One region of the Erwinia sp. AC075 genome, then DNA from elsewhere that is predicted to be linked to it. Evidence: predicted binding sites of a transcription regulator. Region 1 holds the regulator's gene; the other holds the start of a gene.

Region 1 (3,682 bases):
AAAAGTTAAAGAATCCACCAGCAAAAAATCTCGCTTAACCTCAGTACAAAAGTTGAAGCTTAAAAAGAAACCTTCGCTGCAAACCGCCTCTGTTCAGACTGCCCCGTTGCACTCCAGCAAATACAAAAAGAAAACCACCTTAAACGCCGGAAAAAAACGCTATGGCCGCCATCGTGGCAAGGTTGTCGATACTGCTGAAGAGCTGACGTCAGACTCTGTTTCTGCGCCATTAAAGTTAAGTAAAGCTCACCGCGCCCGCTATCAAAAAGCCCGTGAAACCGCGATGACCAAACTGATGGGCCAGCTGGGTAAACCTTACCAATGGGGCGGAACGTCGCCTAAAACCGGCTTCGATTGCAGCGGCCTGGTGTGGTATGCCTACAAGGATTTAGTGAAGTTTAAAATCCCGCGCACGGCGAATGAGATGTATCACCTGCATGATGCGGCTTCGATAAAGCGTGATGAGCTGGAGAAAGGCGATTTAGTCTTCTTCCGCATTAACGGGCGCGAGACGGCAGATCATGTTGGCGTGTATCTGGGTGGTGGGAAGTTTATTCAGTCGCCACGTACTGGCAAGGATATTCAGGTCAGCGCTCTGGCAGATGATTACTGGCAGCGCCACTATATTGGTGCCCGCCGGATGATGACGCCAAAAACCATTCGATAGCGGAAATACTCAGAGCCGATCGTCAGACCGGCCCTGTTTGCACTTAATGCATAATCGCGGTGAAGCTAAACGCCATAATCATCAACAGTGCGCAAACCGTGGTCAGTAAAGAGAACTTCAGATCGGTATCCATTTTTAATCCTAAATAGCCCTACAGTTTATGATGCCATCAATTTTCCCATACTTGACGGTAAAAATCTCGTTTTCTCTGCCAAGCCTTGTTAGAATTCTTTTTTTGTTGCGCAACGGCCCGCACCTTAAGGTGTTTAGCGGTCTTTAATCAGCGCTTTTTCCTTCCTGACGACTCCGGACAGCAACTAAAAAACGACTTCAGACGTCAGGTTTTCGATCTCACCAGGCAAACGATTAACAACAGGCTTATCAAACAGTTAAGATAGGCGCAGGAGTAGTTATTTCATGGCAACAATTAAAGATGTGGCAAAGCAAGCCGGGGTGTCCACCACCACCGTCTCCCACGTCATCAACAAGACCCGTTTCGTTGCAGAAGAAACGCGGGAAGCCGTGTGGGCCGCCATTAAGGCGCTCCACTATTCACCCAGCGCGGTTGCCCGTAGTCTGAAGGTGAATCACACCAAAACCATCGGGCTGCTGGCTACTTCGAGCGAGGCGCCCTATTTCGCCGAAATTATTGAAGCCATTGAAAACCGCTGTTTTGCCAAAGGCTACACGCTGATCCTCGGTAACGCCCACAATGATCTTGCCAAGCAGCAGGCCTATCTGTCGATGATGGCGCAGAAACGCGTGGATGGCCTGCTGGTGATGTGTTCCGAATACCCGGACGAGCTGATCACCATGCTAGAAGATAACCGCAATATTCCTATGGTGGTGATGGACTGGGGCAAATCGCGCGGTGACTTTACCGATACGGTAGAAGACAACGCCTTTGAAGGCGGTTATCTGGCTGGCCGTTATCTGATCGACCGTGGGCATCGAGATATTGGTGTCATACCCGGTCAGATGGAGCGTAACACCGGCGGTGGCCGTCTTGCCGGATTTATGAAAGCATTGTCTGAAGCGGGGATTACCTTGCGTGACGAGTGGCTGGTTCAGGGCAATTTCGAACCTGAATCAGGTCACCAGGCGATGCAGCAAATCCTCTCGCAGAAGCAGCGTCCAACGGCGGTGTTCTGCGGTGGCGATGTGATGGCGATGGGCGCAATTTGTGCGGCTGATGAGATGGGCCTGCGCGTTCCGCAGGATATATCGGTGATCGGGTACGATAACGTACGCAACGCCCGTTACTTCACACCGGCCCTGACCACGGTTCACCAGCCAAAAGAACAGCTGGGCGAAACCGCCTTCGATATGCTGTTAGATCGTATCACCAGCAAGCGTGAAGAACCGCAGACGATTGAAGTACATCCTACGTTGATCGAACGCCGTTCGGTTGCCGATGGTCCCTTCCTGGACTATCGCCGCTAGTCCCGCTCAGTGCTGAGGGCGAATTCTCCCTCGGCACACTATGTTGACTCAGGGCTCTTCCTTCAGCCATTCACTGTTCAGCGTGTCACTGTCACCCAGATAATCCAGCAACCAGCTCAGCGCCGGTGAAGCCTGCTGCTCAGACCAGCTCACGCAGCACGGACTGTCCGGAAATCCGCCTTCCAGCGTCAGTTCATGCAAAGCGCCCTTTTGCAGCAGCGGTTGCGCCAGATGGCCCGGCACCATCCCCACGCACAAGCCCGCCAGCAGGCAGTCAAACGCGCTTTCCCAGTCTGGCACCACCAACCGCCGCTGATTATCCAGCGTCCATGTGGTGCGTTTCGGCAAGGCTCTTGAGGTATCTTCCAGCACCAGTGAAGGCCATTCGCCAATGGCCTCTTCACTGGTTTCTGCGTGCTGACGTGCCAGCGGATGATCCGCGGCGACCACACAGCGCCAGTTGAGCGCGCCCATATTGCGGAAGGCGAAGCGGCCACCTACCGGGATAGCCTGTGTCGCGCCGATGGCAACATCCACCCGCCCATCGGCCAACGCATCCCAGACGCCGTTAAATACTTCTGCTGACAGATGCAGTTCCATATCCGGAAAGTGCCGATAAAAGTCGACTACCAGCTGTCGGGTGCGCTGAGATTTAACGATGCGATCGACGGCGATATTAATTTGCCCTCGCCAGCCGTTAGCGACCTGTTGGCACTGCCGTCGGGTGGCTAGCATTTTTTTGATGACACTGCGGCCCTCCTGGATAAATACCCGTCCCGCATCGGTCAGCACCACATCACGGTGGCGACGCTCAAACAACGGCACGGCAAGCCATTCCTCCAGCTGCCGCACGGTATAACTGATGGCTGAGGGTACGCGATGGAGCTCTGCGGCGGCAGCGGTAAAACTGCCGCTGCGGGCAACTGCATCAACCACTTCAAGGGAATGTTCTGACCACATAATCTGCCTGCAATATTTTTGAACGCAACCTGCAAATATTACCGTTTCACAAGCTGTATGGCACGCGATTACACTCTGCGGCGTTTCGTTCATCACAAATAAAGAGCAAAAGAATGCCTTCGAAAGGATTTATTGTTTACCTGGCGCTGTTAAGCGTGGCAGGTTTCCTCGCTACCGATATGTACCTGCCTGCCTTTGGTGCCATGCAACAAGACCTGCAAACCGATGCCGGGATCATCAGCGCCAGCCTCAGCCTGTTCCTGGCGGGTTTTGCCATCGCCCAGCTGTTTTGGGGTCCGTTGTCGGATCGTATTGGCCGTAAGCCTGTGCTGTTGATGGGTCTGAGTCTGTTCGCCGTCAGTTGTGGCGCGATGTGGTGGGTAGATTCTGCTGCTGCCCTGCTGGCGTTGCGCTTTGTGCAAGCGGTGGGGATTTGTGCCGCTGCCGTCAGCTGGCAGGCACTGGTTGTCGACCGCTATTCCGCCAGCCAGGCAAATCGCGTATTCGCCTCCATCATGCCGTTAGTGGCACTCTCGCCTGCGCTCGCGCCGTTACTGGGCGCCTGGTTACTCAACCATTTCAGCTGGCGCGCCATTTTTGTCGCGCTTCTGC
Region 2 (3,682 bases), 2.5 Mb from region 1:
CGCCAGCCGCGCCCGCCGTGGCGTGACCGCCTTAATGGCCCTGAAACCAGAAGAAGCTGTCCGGGTGAGCGGCGAGAAGCGTGAAACGGTTGCCCTGAGTGAACTGCGCCCCGGCGACAGAATTGAAGTGGCCGCCGGCGCGAGATTGCCCGCCGATGCGCGTTTACTCTCACCGTTTGCCAGCTTTGATGAAAGCGCATTAACCGGCGAATCGGTGCCGGTCGAGCGTCAGCAAGGCGAAGCGGTTGCCGCAGGCTGCCTGAGCGTGGACCGCCAGGTGCTGTTAGAAGTGGTATCCAAACCGGGTGAAAGTGCCATCGACCGCATTCTGCATCTGATTGAAGAAGCCGAATCCAACCGGGCACCGATTGAGCGCTTCCTTGACCGCTTCAGCCGCATCTACACGCCGGTGATTATGGCGATGGCGCTGCTGGTCGCGGTGATCCCGCCGCTGCTGTTCGCCGCCGACTGGCAGCCGTGGATCTACAAAGGCCTGACGCTGCTGCTGATTGGTTGCCCATGCGCCTTAGTGATTTCAACGCCTGCCGCCATCACCTCCGGGCTGGCCGCGGCCTCCCGCCGGGGTGTGTTAATTAAAGGCGGTGCCGCGCTGGAGAGCCTGAACGCTATCCGCACCTTTGCCTTCGATAAAACCGGCACGCTGACCGAAGGAAAACCGCAGGTCACCGCGCTGATCCCACTGGCAGAGGAGAGTGAAGATTCCCTGCTGGCCAAAGCGGCAGCGGTGGAAGCCGGTTCGTCGCATCCCTTAGCCAAAGCCATCGTGGCGCTGGCTGGCCAGCGTGGCTTAACGCTGGCAGCGGCAACCTCGCAACGCGCGCTGGCCGGCAGCGGCGTTGAGGCTATCGTCAGTGGTCACTCACTGTTAATCAGCGCGCCCGCCAGGCTGGATCAAGGCACGCTCAGCCCTGAACAGCAGGAACGGGTGACCGCGCTGGAAGCCGAAGGAAACACCGTGGTGGTGCTGTTGCAGGAGAATCAGCCAACGGCGCTGATCGCCTTGCGTGACACGCTGCGTGCCGATGCCGCCGCCGCGTTGGCGGAGTTAAAAGCGCTGGATATTCAGGCGGTGATGCTGACCGGAGACAATCCGCGCGCCGCTGCGGCGATCGCCGGTGAGCTGGGCATTGACTACCGCGCAGGCTTGTTGCCTGCCGATAAGGTCACCGCGATTGGCGAACTGAATCAGCAGCAGCCGGTGGCGATGGTCGGTGATGGTATTAACGATGCGCCGGCAATGAAAGCCGCGACGACCGGGATTGCGATGGGCAGCGGCAGCGATGTCGCGCTGGAAACGGCGGATGCCGCACTGACGCACAACCGGCTTGGCGGACTGGCGACAATGATCCGTATCTCCAGGGCCACGCACGCCAATATCCGGCAAAACATCACCATTGCGTTGGGGCTAAAAGTGGTGTTTCTGGTGACCACGCTGCTGGGAATTACCGGCCTGTGGCTGGCGGTACTGGCAGACTCCGGCGCGACCGCGCTGGTCACCGCGAATGCGTTAAGGCTGCTGCGCAAACGCTGAGTGGCTCCGCGTAAAGCCGGGCCCGAGGCCGATGCTCAGAGCCCTTTCTTCAGCAGATACTTATAGGGTGTCTGCTCGGTCATCTGCGCCACCAGCTGGTGTTCCATAAAACGGCAGAAGCCGGGGATATCACGCGTGGTGGCCGGATCGTCGGCAATAATCAGCAGGGTTTCGCCCTCCTGCATATGACGCACGGTTTTACGCACCATCATCACAGGTTCCGGGCAGCGCAGGCCCATCGCATCGAGGGTTTGATCGGGATTGGCGAACAGATCGCTCATAGCAGTCTCATTAAAACGGAAGAAATACCTGCGCTCATTTTACCCTCACCTTTTGCATGTGCAAGTGGGTACCGCGACGATAACGTTTGCGCTAAAATTAACCGTTGCAATAGCACTCTGTTTCGGTAAGATGCCGCGCAATCGCTATTGCGACACAATTTTTCATTGGGTTCCCTCACCCCAATCTTCAAAAAGGTCATATGATGATTTCGTTCTCGAATAGTCAGCGCACGCATGCGTTGATTTGGCTGTCCCTTTTCCACGTGCTGGTGATCACCTCCAGTAACTATCTGGTGCAATTACCGATCTCCATTTTTGGTTTTCACACCACCTGGGGCGCGTTCAGCTTCCCGTTTATCTTCCTGGCAACCGATCTCACCGTGCGCATTTTTGGCGCGCCGCTGGCTCGTCGCATCATCCTTGCGGTGATGGTGCCGGCACTGTTTATCTCCTACGCCGTCTCCGCGCTGTTCTATCAGGGTGAGTGGCAGGGCTTTGCCGCATTAGAAAACGTCAACCTGTTCGTTGCCCGCATCGCCTGCGCCAGCTTTATGGCCTACGCGTTGGGCCAGGTGCTGGATGTGCACGTCTTCAACCGCCTGCGCCAGCTGCCGCAGTGGTGGATTGCCCCGGCCTCCGCGATGTTCCTCGGTAATATCAGCGATACGCTGGCGTTCTTCTTTATCGCCTTCTACAAAAGTCCCGATCCGTTTATGGCGCAGAACTGGGTGGAGATCGCCCTGGTGGATTACAGCTTCAAGGTGCTTATCTGCATGATTTTCTTCCTGCCGGCTTACGGCCTGTTGCTGAATGCCATGCTGAAGCGTCTGGCGGAAAAATCGAACCGCGCTCAGGTTAACTTCGGCTAAGCTGCATTCTGTGACAGAGCGACAGTTGCTTTTGCCCGCTGATTACTATTTTATGAGGGGCTGTAAAGCAGCACACGACTAACGTAAAAGGGATCATGATGCGTAACTTACTGAAATATGCCGGTATCGGCTTACTGGTGGTTGGACTGACCGCCTGCGACGGCAAAGATGACAAAGCCTCTGCGGATGATAACGGCGTCAGCAGCAGCCAGAGCAGCCAGGCCGTCACCCTGATGGACGGCAAGCTGGGCTTCACCCTGCCAGCCGGGATGTCCGATCAGAGCGGCAAGCTCGGCACCCAGGCCAATAACATGCACGTCTATGCTGATGCGACCGGCCAGAAAGCGATTATCGTGATTGAAGGCGATGCGACTACCGATGGACTGGACGTGCTGGCTGGCCGCCTTGAGCAGCAGCAGCGCAACCGCGATCCTCAGCTGCAGGTCGTGACCAATAAAGCGATTGAAATCAGCGGTCAGCCTGCTCAGCAGCTGGATACGGTGATCTCCGCCAAGAACCAGTCTTCCTGGTCTTCCGTGGTGCTGGCGAAGGTGGATGGCAAACTGCTGACCATGCAGATTACGCTGCCAGCAGAAAACCAGCAGCAGTCTCAGACCGACTCTGAGAACATCATCAAAACGATTGCGCTGAAATAATCGCCGTTATTTGAATGACAAAAAGCCCCTGCCAGTTTGCTGGTCAGGGGCTTTCTTATTTCACTGCCGCCTCCGTTACAGGCCGGCGGTCTCGCGGATATATTTTCTGGCTTTCACCGCATACTCAAACGGATTGGCTAACGCCGGATCCTGCTCGGCTTCCACCACCATCCAGCCTTTATAGCCCGACTCGTCCAGAATTTTAAACACCGGCGTAAAGTCGATCACGCCATCGCCAGGCACAGTAAAGGTGCCTTTCTTGACGCCATCAAGGAAGGAGAGCTTCTGGCTTCTCACCTCGGCGACTACCTCATCACGCACATC

Evidence for each region. Region 1 encodes PurR, which represses purine synthesis genes. Its sites were predicted from a motif close to CANGCAAACGTTTGCNTG; they were not measured.
Region 2: a site for PurR is predicted at 1,909-1,926, ahead of tusA (sulfurtransferase TusA). Genes of this name have one in related genera too.

The regions. Positions count from the first base shown of each region.
Region 1 is NZ_CEEDEU010000001.1:1,619,897-1,623,578, forward strand. It holds gene AC0IXH_RS07575 (C40 family peptidase) at 1-667, shown strand, start outside; gene cydH (cytochrome bd-I oxidase subunit CydH) at 711-800, opposite strand; gene purR (HTH-type transcriptional repressor PurR) at 1,085-2,110, shown strand; gene punR (DNA-binding transcriptional activator PunR) at 2,159-3,070, opposite strand; gene punC (purine nucleoside transporter PunC) at 3,184-3,682, shown strand, end outside.
Region 2 is NZ_CEEDEU010000001.1:4,163,938-4,167,619, reverse strand. It holds gene AC0IXH_RS19480 (zinc/cadmium/mercury/lead-transporting ATPase) at 1-1,552, shown strand, start outside; gene tusA (sulfurtransferase TusA) at 1,588-1,833, opposite strand; gene AC0IXH_RS19470 (7-cyano-7-deazaguanine/7-aminomethyl-7-deazaguanine transporter) at 2,037-2,702, shown strand; gene AC0IXH_RS19465 (DcrB family lipoprotein) at 2,801-3,358, shown strand; gene iolE (myo-inosose-2 dehydratase) at 3,434-3,682, opposite strand, start outside.